Regions from separate parts of the Psychrobacillus sp. NPDC096623 genome, predicted to be linked through region 1. Evidence: riboswitches for the same ligand, from Rfam matches in the RefSeq annotation. Region 1 holds a riboswitch; the other holds the start of a gene.

Region 1 (5,690 bases):
CGCAAAGAACTCTTCTTTTTCTGTCCAAGCAGCTTCTAATGCATCAAATGACTCTTTACGAATCAGTGCATCCTCATGGGAACTAAGATTATTTGCTTGACCAACCGACAGTTCTTTTTCTTCCCCATCTAATGTGAGTTTAATGCGAATGTCACCTACTAATAAATCATAAAGCTGTCCCCATGAATGATAACCATCTACTCCAAGTGTCGTAATAATGTCTTCCTCTTTTTCAGAGAGCATTCTCTTTGCTTCATCTCTCCATTCATTTAACACAAAGGCAAATGGAGAAAGCTCAGCTGTTTGAAGTAGCTCTGTCCACACAGATTCCTCTGTTTTGCTTAGCACTTGTTGAATCGTAAGCATTTGAGAAGAAAGCTTGGCATATAGCGAACCTACCTCTCCTTGTAATAACGTTGCTTGCTTATCCGTTGTATCTTGTGCTAAAAAACAACCTATTACTGCTCCTCCTTCTGATAAATTAGTTGCTATATCTTTTAGCTCATTAATTGTTTGCTCGATTTTAGAGACATCTGCAATAGATGTTGGTGATTCAAAGTTTTTTAGTTTAGCTTCAAAGCTGCTCAATTTTTCTTTTACTTCATCCAAATGGCTTCTTAGGGATAGTGAGCTACTGCCTCCTTCAAAAAAGCGATCAAGATTCCAGACAACCGGATAAGTTTGTTCAATCATCTAAATATTCCTCCTATATTGAAAATTATTTTAGAATTCTAGTATATCATGTTTTCTATTGCAGATTGTTCGATTTTCGTCACATAACATTCAAAATCTAATTGGTTGTAGCATTATTTCAAAGGTATACTTATTAATTAGAAGGAGGCAGATGAATGTTTAAAATAATCCTCTTAATGGTATTTTTCATCTCTACTGTAATCGTAAAATTATTATCTACTTTTCTTCCTATAAATGATCAAACTAGTGGCGAGATTTTCAAAAGACTTCCCGTATTTTTCACTCCTGCAAATTATGTATTTTATATATGGATAGCTATTTTTGCATCATTAGCATGGTGGATTTGGAATATGACGATGGATTATAAATCCTCCCGTCCCATACCCTCAAAGCGCATTCTTTTATTTGGGGTAGCCTCTATATTATATATTTTGTGTGTATATAGTTGGCATTATGAGCATTTTTTATATACTTTTGTTACACTCACACTTTTACTTGGGTGTTTGTTCATATTGTATTTAACCTATCCTTTAGATGATATAAATCGAAAAAATCGTTTACCAATCTCTTTCCTTTTGAGTTGGACATTTATCAGTTTCTTCATAAATCTATCTTATCTCCTAACGTTTTATGAATTTGATGGATTTGGAATGACAAAATCTCTTTGGGGAGTTATTTTCTTAACTATTGCGACAGCCATAGCTCTTCATTTTCGTTATCATTATTCCGACCGTCTTATGTTAGTTATTTTTATCTGGACTTTCCTTGGAGTAGCAATTCACCATAACTTTAGTCAACTACTCCTAACCACAGCCTCTCTTTTTTTAAGCTGTGTCCTGATTGTAGGTATTATATTCTTAAAGAAAAGCGCGAAAACCCTTTAAGGTCAAAACTGTTTCAAATGTTTTCGAAGGACTTTGAACAGACGTTTTGCTATATTATTACCAGTGATATTGGTTATGACAGACGTCACAACCAATATCACTTTTTTAGGTAATCTTATGGTGTTGGTCAGTTCAGCGCCATCCTACAACTTCAATAAACAGCCTTATGCATTTTTGGATAACTAGAGGAAAGATACTTTCTATTTCATAGAGGAAGCTCTCCAAGATGCAATTTCATTCGCTATTTAATTACTTTAATTAGTAAACACTTACTACTTTTCTCTTTTGTACTCCACCTCTGTAATGGAAATTTACAGTATTATTCATTCTTCAATTCCCATTCCCATTCCCAGTGTTCACGGTACATTTTTTATACTTTCTTCTTTTTTAAACAAAACGCCATCGAAAGAGTAAACTTTCGATGGCGTTTTATTTTAATCTAATTTAGTTAATAAAATAGGAGCACCTTTTGTCACAACAATTGTATGCTCAATTTGTGCTACTAATGATTTATCTGGAGTTACAAATGTCCAGCCATCTCCAGATTCCACAATATGCTCTGCTTTTTCAGAAATAAACGGTTCTACTGCTAAAACCATTCCTTCTTTTAATATGGTCGGATCCCAAGCATCATAATAATTCAAAACATGCTGAGGAGCTTCATGTAGAGATTTTCCAATACCATGTCCAGTTAGGTTCATAATAACATGCAAGCCATTATCCTTAGCTTCTCTAGCTACTGCTTTTCCAATTTGGTTCAATCGGGAACCGGCTTTAACCTTCAACATAGCCCGGTTAAACGCACTCTCTGCCACTGCACATAACTTTTCTTTCTCTTCATAACCCTCACCTACAACAAAAGAAATCCCAGTATCTGCAAAATAACCATCAAGTGACCCAGAAACATCTATATTCACTATATCGCCATCTTTAATAACTCGAGAGCCAGGCATTCCATGAGCTACTTCTTCATTTACACTAATACAAGTATAACCTGGAAAATCATATTCGCCCATTGGTCCTGAAATCGCACCATGTTCTTTAAAAAGCTTCCCACCGATTTCGTCCAGTTCTTTCGTTGTAATACCAGGTTTAGTAGAAGCCCTCATCACATCACGAATTTCTGCAACAATACGCCCTATTTTTTTTAATGCGACTAACTCTTCGTCAGTTTGTACAATCATCTTAACAAGATCCCTTCTTCACTAAATGTATTCTAATCATATCATATTTAGTGAGAATTCGGCAGTGCAAGGCGCGGAGCTTTAACAAATAAAACAGAGCAAATAAAAGCAGCTAATAAAAATACAGGTATCATATAAGTAGAATTATAGACTAAAGAATACAAGATTGGATTTTTATCACCAGCAAATTCTCCGAAAAATAGTATACCTGATGCCACATGAGCTAAGTAGCGAAGAAAAGCTGCGATAAGTGCACCAAGGACAACTGCTTTAATCATTTTCATCTTGTCTTTTTGTTCATAAGCTTGTATAAATGCAGGTCTTAGGAAGCCAGCGAATCCTGCAACCATAAATGCGATAAAATAATCTATTGCTACCTGTGCGATAACTATTTCAAATGATAATGGTGCTGCATAAAAACGACCTGTTACCACTTGTAACACACCTATTAGAAAACCCGTAGCTAGCCCAGCTACAACACCACGGCGAAAAGCCATTAAAATAACTGGTACAAGAACGAATGTTACAGATCCACCTTGTGGCATTCCAAAGCCAATCATATCTAACACATATCCTAACGCTGCAAAAATAGCAATTTCCATTAATATTAATACTCGTTGATTTTTCATGACAATCCCCTTTTTTGACCACAAAAAAACGACCCCGGGATAGACCCAGACATCGCGCGATTGTCAGTTTCCATCCACATCCCTACGCAAGTATTAACTTACAGGTTCGAAGGGTACTATCTCAGCCGCATAAGCGGCGCCCCTTGTGGTTTGAATTATTAAGTTCGAATTCATTGTAGCCCAATAAAATAACTAATGCAACCTTCTTTTATTCTTTTGTTATACTTGTAAAAATACTATATTCACAAGGGGATGTTCACATGATTGCATTATTAAAAGATTTAGTAAGAATTAAAAGTGACACAATCGAAGGAGCCAACAATGCTTTGTTATTTTGTGAAAATTGGTTACAGGAAAGAGGAATTATCACCACTGTGTTAAAGCATGAAGAAAAACTAATGCTAGTGGCTGAAATAGGTGATGGGGATGAGTGCATGATTTGGAATGGTCATGTAGATATTGTTCCAGGAAATCCTGAGCAGTTCGAGCCATTTATAGAAGGTGATTTTTTATACGGTAGAGGAACAGCTGATATGAAAGCTGGTGTCGCTGGGATGATGCAAGCGTTTTATGAGCTATCTAAGGAACCTGAAAATCTAACTAAAAAAATTCAATTACATATTGTTACGGATGAGGAAACTGACGGTGAGACTTCACAATTTTTAGTAGATCAAGGGTATACTGGTGACTTTGTTATATGTGGTGAGCCTACCCACTTAAAAATTGGCTTACAAGCAAAAGGAATTATTCAGTTTGATGTGATCCTAAAAGGAAAACCTAGCCATGGAAGTCGTCCATGGGAAGGGATAAATGCGATTGAGCAGTCATTTCTCTTTGACCAACAGCTCCGTACACTTTCTTTTTTAACTGCAAGCAATGAGTTCTATGATTATCCTTCTTTAAACTTGGCGAAAATACAAGCAGGTGAACGTTATAATGTAGTGCCTGACGAGTGCATAGTTAGCTATGATCTTCGTTACGTGCCTGGACAGGATATGCGAGGTATTATCGCGGATCTCACAAAGTTGGCAAATAAATTTCCGAAAAGTGAGCTAAAAATTCAGACGACCGCCCCTGCCGTTACAACAGAAGCGGTAAACCCTTATATAGTACGTATTGCGCAGGTCACCTCACAATTTATCGGAAAGCCTGCTGTATTATTTGGACAGCATGGAGCTGCAGATGCTCGCTTTTATGCAGAAACCGGAGCAGGTGCCATTGAATTTGGCCCGAGCGGAGGAGATTGGCATGGTGAAAAAGAGTATGTATCTATTACTTCAACTGAAACTTTCAAAAATATTTTAGTTTCCCTAGTTAGAAAATGAAATGTATAGCTTAGTTATATATAAACAGGACAGGAGTTAAAAAGATTGGATAATCCTAAAATTTTATCAGCACTTTCTTATTTCAGTGTATTGTTTGCACCATTTTTATTGCCCATAATCGTTTATTTTATATCGCAGGATTCGAATGTTAAATATCATGCAAAAAAATCGCTTATATCTCATATCATACCTGTCATCTTGTTAGTTATTTTATTCATTAGTGTCTTCTCAAGTTTTACTCCTCTTACATTAGGGTTTAATGATCAGCCTTCGTTATGGATAGCAATTGGACCGCTCCTCTTGATCGCTACTTATATGCTAGTGTATGTGATTGTAATGATTTGGAATATCGTCCAAGGCATTAAAGTATTACGGTAACGTTTATGTTTAGGTAATTGCGGGTACTTAATTATTTATATCGGAAGCCAAGGAGCGATTAGGATGAAAGTAAAAAACTTAGTTAAAACAGCAATAAAATGGGCACCAATCGTTTATCCAATAATACGCAAAGTATTTAAATCTAAAAAAAACGTACGCTAAAAAGCTGTCCTCCTGGTAGGGGACAGCTTTTTTATATTGTTGTGCTTAGCGAACCATCAGACACTTTATTCGCAACATCTAACGTCGTTTGATCAACATTAATAATATCAAAAGTCAATGCTATATTAATGCCTTCCATTCAGTTAACGAGTAGAAATTGTCCAACCCTTCTACTCTTGAAACAGGGGATTTCTGTTGTTCTTTGTTTGCATTTAATATCTGTTCAAAAGTAAGTGGATTAGGTGCTGGCAACTCACTTTGTGTTACGAATATGCCATTGTTGTATTGCGAAAAGAATGCATTTGCCATGACACGATAGCCTTCCATTGTTGGGTGTACGTCGGCGGGATTCGGTAATAGTGTCGTTGCATTTAACCCAAATGATTCCTCCACTGACACATATAGCGCTCCATTAACCTCAGACTGCGCTTTTAA
Region 2 (5,690 bases), on a different contig from region 1:
AAGTGCATGATCTAGCTGAATTTCTGTCACATTAATAGATCCGAAAGACCAAATGATAGGACCAGTCGTTTCTTTAGCAAACAGAAGTGTCGTCCAAAAATAACCGAAAGCCATGATAACAAAAGGAAGAATGAACAAAAGCCACTTTTTCCAGTCAATTTGACTGAACAACAGCTGTAGCAAAAGTACTCCGACCCAAAATACAAGTGGCGTCCATGGATCAAAGAAAAAAGCCATCGTGAACATGCAGAGAGTGATTACGACAAACTTCACCGAAGGATTCATCCTATGCAAAAGATTTCTCACGTAGCATCAGCCCTTTCGGAGGAAGTAAATGATGATCAAGCAATAACCGATCATTTTCCCAAACATCCTTCGCTGGAAACTTTCCGGTTAGCCTACCATCATCCATCAATAAAATCGAATCTGCTAAATAATAGGCAAACTCCATTTCATGTGTGACGATTAAAAAAGTAGTTCCTTCCTGAGCACGCATATCAATCAATTGGAATAACTCGGACAATGCCACAGCATCCTGACCTGAGGTAGGTTCATCCATTAAAATTACTTCTCTACCGTCACAAAGCATTGCAGCAATGGCAACTCTACGCTTTTGACCATGACTAATAGAAAATGGATGTGAGGGGGCAATGTCCATTAGCTTTAATCGATCCATCAGGTTATCCACATCATATCCACCGCCATATGCTACTTCGTCTTTCACAGTTTTCGTTAAAAATAAAAACTCGGGAGATTGCGGAACATACCCTAGAAACGACGGCTCTACTAAGCCACTAGTAGGGATCAATTGACACAATGCTTTTAATAATGTGGATTTACCACTACCATTTGGTCCAGCAAGGATTGCAATTTCTCCACGCTGTAATGTAAAGGAGGTAGGTTTTAAAAAATTCTTTGTTTCTATTTTAGTTGCTTGAAACGAAGTCTCCGGCTGCATAGAAGTCATTCTTTTTGAAAGCGCAGATACTTCCTCGCTTTCATTCAAAGGAATAATTCTATCAAAAAAATCTCCCCATAAGTCCAAACGATGTTCGATTGCAACAATCGTCAGTTTACGCTTTTGTTGTAGCTGATCTAGCCATTCAATATAATGCTTAGCAGTATAAGGATCCAAATGGGAAATTGGCTCGTCTAATAACAAAACCTCGGGTTCCATTATAAGTGCGCAAGCAGTGGCTATTTGTTGCTTTTGACCACCAGAGAGCTGTTGAATAATAGAATATCGAAATTCACTCAAATTAGTTAGTGCAAGCACTTCGGTTATTCGATTATCCATTTCTTCACGTTTCACGTGTAAATTTTCTAACGTAAAAGCGAGCTCCTCTTCCACAGTTTGCATACAAAACTGCGCATCTGGATCCTGAAAAACAGTGGCAATTCGCTGATTTATTTCCCCGGGAATGAACGAAGAACTATCCTTCCCAAAAAGCTTAATCTTACCTGCCAAGATACCATCGCAATTATCCGGGTATAATCGATTACACAAGTAAAGTAATGTCGTTTTCCCACAACCACTCGGACCAGTAATCACAACCTTGGATCCTTTCTGTACGGTAAATGAAAAGTCATTTAGAATGCACTTTTCTTCATCCGGATACCGAAAGCTTACCTGTTCAAATGAGATGACATTATGCACGAGCATCACCTTTTTTCGGACGTGCAATAGCATATCCGCGAAGCGAGCCTGTTGCAAGTAATCCATCGGCAACAGCCTTACCTCCAACGCCGGCTAGGAGTGCTCCACTTAATATACGAATGCCCAGCATTAAAGCAACATAACCGGTACTGAATACTGTGAATCCACCTAACAAATACCCATAGGCAAAACTAAATACTGAAGATCCGACACCTGCTAGTATTAGAATCCATAGATCAAAACGTTTATATCTAGTCGCAGCAAACACTGCTTCTGCACCTAACCCTTGAATGACACCAGAAAGTATCAATCTTGGACCAACAGCATTTCCTAACAATACCTCGATAGCAGCTGCAATTGTTTCAGAAATAACTGCAGCACCGGGCTTTCGGATAATATACATACAAATTATAGACACGATAAACCAAATACCAAAAATCCACTCATAAGCAATCGGTCCAATAAACCCAGCCCAAATATTACCGACATGCAGGAACAGTAGATACACAATCCCAAAGACAACCGAAAACAAAGACATAAGTACGATCTCTTTTAACTTCCATGATTTCAGCATCTTAAACACCTCCGTGAGAAGGACTATTAATACTCATAGAAACGGTCATAACCAAATGTTTATGTTCTTCTGATCGTGCGTTCGTGAATGATTCTTCGTAAAATGCAAACACATCATGAATATCTCCGTGAATGCCACTTGCATAATGCATAGATTCATTGAATACACCCTGTTCTTTAGCACGATCCACTTCACGATAAATGACGTCCATATAATCCAGGTTATTCATGGGATAGAGAGCAAATTGCGAGGAAACATATTGCTTTGTAGTATCTATGTTGGCAATTAAATCACCCTTATCTAGATACACATCCCCTGCAGAATCACCGGGGCAGCCAGCAGAAAAAGTACCAGACAGAGCAATATGCTCTCCTGTTTTAGCCGCATGTAGTGTAATTGCTTTTGCCACATTAAACACATGTACCTGTTTCCCACGAATGACCGTTGATACATCATCCGTATGCATCCACACATTCGAAGTGTCCGTTTCCTTCAAGGCACCTTTAATCACCTTAATAAAATCATTTGTCATTGGATGTAGCGAAAAACGAAATCCGATGATTGGGCTCAATCCACATTCCACTTAAAAAACCTCCCTATATTTTTTCATAAAAAAAGACCACATCCGTGAAGATGCAGCCACTTATCCAATACAATAATATTAGGGAAGTCACCGCACTTCCTCACGCAGGTATTATCCTGATCGAGTTTTAAGGGATCGGAGCAAAAAGCTCGCATCTCAGCCAAAGTGGGCACCCCTAGTGCGCAAAACGGTATGTAGTTTTTTAATATGCTCAGAGTATAACGTAGCTATTTGAAGTTGTAAATATGTTTGCAAAATTTCGTACTTTCGTCCATGCTTAATTTAACCCAACTATTTGTATAGGGAGAAACACCGGAAAGTTGGAGAGAATCACCTAAATCTAGCTGAGAATCATCCGAATGTGCGAGAGAATCACCCGAATCCACCAAACAAACACCAGAATAAATAATTTAAGGAGGAAGAAATTTTGGACAAAATATACATAACACGTAAATTACCTGAAGAAATCGTCGAACCGTTAAGAGAAAAATTTGAAGTACAAATGTGGCATAGTGAAGAAAAAGGAATGACATATGAGGAAATAAAAACAAATGCTAAGGACGCACATGCTCTTTGGACAATGCTGTCTGACAATATCGACCGTGCACTTATAGAAAGTCTACCTAATCTAAAAGTGATTAGTAATTTCGCAGTAGGCTTTAACAATATTGATATAGAAGCTGCAAAGGAACACGGTATAGTCGTAACAAACACTCCCGGTGTACTGACAGAGACAACTGCAGACCTAACATTTGCATTACTTTTAGCTACAGCTCGAAGAATAACAGAAGTTGAACAAGAAATTCGTTCAGGAAATTGGACTTCCTGGTCGCCAATGAAGTATACAGGAATGGATATTTTCGGTGCAACGCTCGGAATTGTTGGGATGGGACGGATAGGGGAAGCCGTTGCAAGACGTGCGAAAGGCTTTGACATGAATGTGTTATATCATAATCGCTCTAGAAAACTAGATGCGGAAGAAACGTATGGCTTTACTTATGCAGAATTAGACGAATTGCTAAAGCAATCTGACTTTGTGATTCTGTTAACTCCGCTGACTCCCGAAACAAAGGGACTAATAGGTGAGCGAGAACTGAATCTTATGAAGGAATCTGCAGCTATCATTAATGTTGCCCGAGGTGGCATCGTAGACGAACAAGCTCTGTATGATGCTCTTGTTTCCAAAAAGATATGGGCTGCGGGAATGGATGTATTTGAACAGGAACCTGTTCCGATCGATCATCCACTTCTTACGTTACCTAATGTAACAATGTCACCTCATATCGGCAGTGCTAGCATACGAACTCGTCTTGCTATGATGCAAATGAACGCAAAAGATATAGAAGCAGTATTAGAAAGCAGAGAACCTCAAAATCGAATTGTCTAATTTCTATGATTTTCACATGGAATTATGAGTGGTCCTATTATTCCAGGACCACTCTTTTTTTTCGCAAATAAAGTTATAGATTAAATTACCACAGATTCTCCTTCTTATTACTATAAAATTCAACAATAAATCAAAGATCGGATCAAAGTACCTGCTTAAAGTTAAAAAAACATAAAAAACACCATAAATATATAATTAATTAACAGGATGTGGGGATATTAATATTCGAGTTTCTTCAAAATCTCCCATATTTTAATGTCGATATTTGCTTCAATTAAATAAAAAATCTAGTAACATAAAAACCCTTAAAGTAGACATGTAAAAATTATGGGAATTTTGGTGGTGTAGTCCCATAAAGATTAATAGGATTAAACTTTAGAAAAAAGGGTATGTAATAGGAGGGTAGGACTAAATGTCTAATTTATTTAAATAGAGAAAAGGGGAAAAAAGATGAGAAAATTATTGTTGTTTATTTCAATGTGCACACTTTTAGTATTGGGCGCATGCAGTAGTGAATCGAGCAAAGACAGTATTGAAGTGATCAAATTTGCAGATGCAGGATGGGATAGCATTCGTGTCCACAATAGTATAGCCCAACTAATAGTTGAAGAGGGTTATGGCTATAAAACCGAAGTTACAAGTGGAACTACAGCAGCTACGTTACAATCACTTGAACAAGGTGACATCAATGTTTATATGGAAATATGGACAGATAATACAAAGGAAGTTTATGAAAAAGCAATTGATAGTGGAAAAATTGTGAAGTTAGCAACTAATTTCAATGACAATTCGCAAGGACTATATGTTCCAACTTATGTGATAGAAGGAGATGCAGAAAGAGGAATTGAAGCAGTTGCACCTGATTTAAAAACTGTACAAGACCTTGAGAAGTATCCAGAGCTTTTCCAAGATCCTGAAGATAGCACCAAAGGAAGAATAATTGGTGCACCGTCTAGTTGGGTAGTAAGTGAACACTTGGAGACGAAACTTGAAACATATGGCCTTGATGCAAAATACAATTACTTAGCACCAGGATCAGACTCTGCAATTGTAGCAGACTTAGCGGGAGCATATAAAAAGGGACAACCTTGGGTAGGGTATTACTGGTCGCCCACGTGGGTAACTGCAAGCTATGATTTAACATTGCTTGAGGATGCACCATATGATGAAGCGACTTGGGAAGAATCGAAAGGAACGGAATTCCCTCCAAATGATGTAGTTATAGCTGTTCATAAAGATTTACCAACACAAGCAAAAGATGTTACGGATTTCTTAAGCAAATATGAAACTAGTAATGAATTAACAGAAGAAGCACTGGCTTATATGAACGAAAACGAAGTAGAACCAGATGAAGCCGCACTATGGTGGATGAAAGAGCATGAAGACCTTTGGACAACATGGGTGTCTGAGGAAGCCGCAGAAAAAGTGAAAGCAGCTTTAAACTAATTCATGATTAAAGTAATCTATCCCAAAAAAGGTGAGGTGAAGG

What was found. A riboswitch is a leader RNA that binds a small molecule or an ion and turns the genes downstream of it on or off. The one in region 1 is predicted to bind thiamine pyrophosphate.
Region 2: it holds a riboswitch for thiamine pyrophosphate, as region 1 does, so the genes downstream of both, ACIQX2_RS05400 (YkoF family thiamine/hydroxymethylpyrimidine-binding protein) here and thiT (energy-coupled thiamine transporter ThiT) in region 1, are expected to answer to the same signal.

What each region holds. Positions count from the first base shown of each region.
Region 1 is NZ_JBIWER010000008.1:48,025-53,714, forward strand. It holds gene ACIQX2_RS17665 (M3 family oligoendopeptidase) at 1-693, opposite strand, end outside; gene ACIQX2_RS17670 (tryptophan-rich sensory protein) at 849-1,577, shown strand; gene map (type I methionyl aminopeptidase) at 2,012-2,761, opposite strand; gene thiT (energy-coupled thiamine transporter ThiT) at 2,809-3,390, opposite strand; TPP riboswitch at 3,453-3,544, opposite strand; gene ACIQX2_RS17685 (M20 family metallopeptidase) at 3,651-4,715, shown strand; gene ACIQX2_RS17690 (magnetosome magnetite crystal formation protein family) at 4,761-5,093, shown strand; gene ACIQX2_RS17695 (SGNH/GDSL hydrolase family protein) at 5,376-5,690, opposite strand, start outside.
Region 2 is NZ_JBIWER010000002.1:132,998-138,687, forward strand. It holds gene ACIQX2_RS05385 (energy-coupling factor transporter transmembrane component T family protein) at 1-273, opposite strand, end outside; gene ACIQX2_RS05390 (ABC transporter ATP-binding protein) at 287-1,723, opposite strand; gene ACIQX2_RS05395 (ECF transporter S component) at 1,650-2,231, opposite strand; gene ACIQX2_RS05400 (YkoF family thiamine/hydroxymethylpyrimidine-binding protein) at 2,233-2,814, opposite strand; TPP riboswitch at 2,895-3,001, opposite strand; gene ACIQX2_RS05405 (2-hydroxyacid dehydrogenase) at 3,239-4,201, shown strand; gene ACIQX2_RS05410 (ABC transporter substrate-binding protein) at 4,652-5,647, shown strand.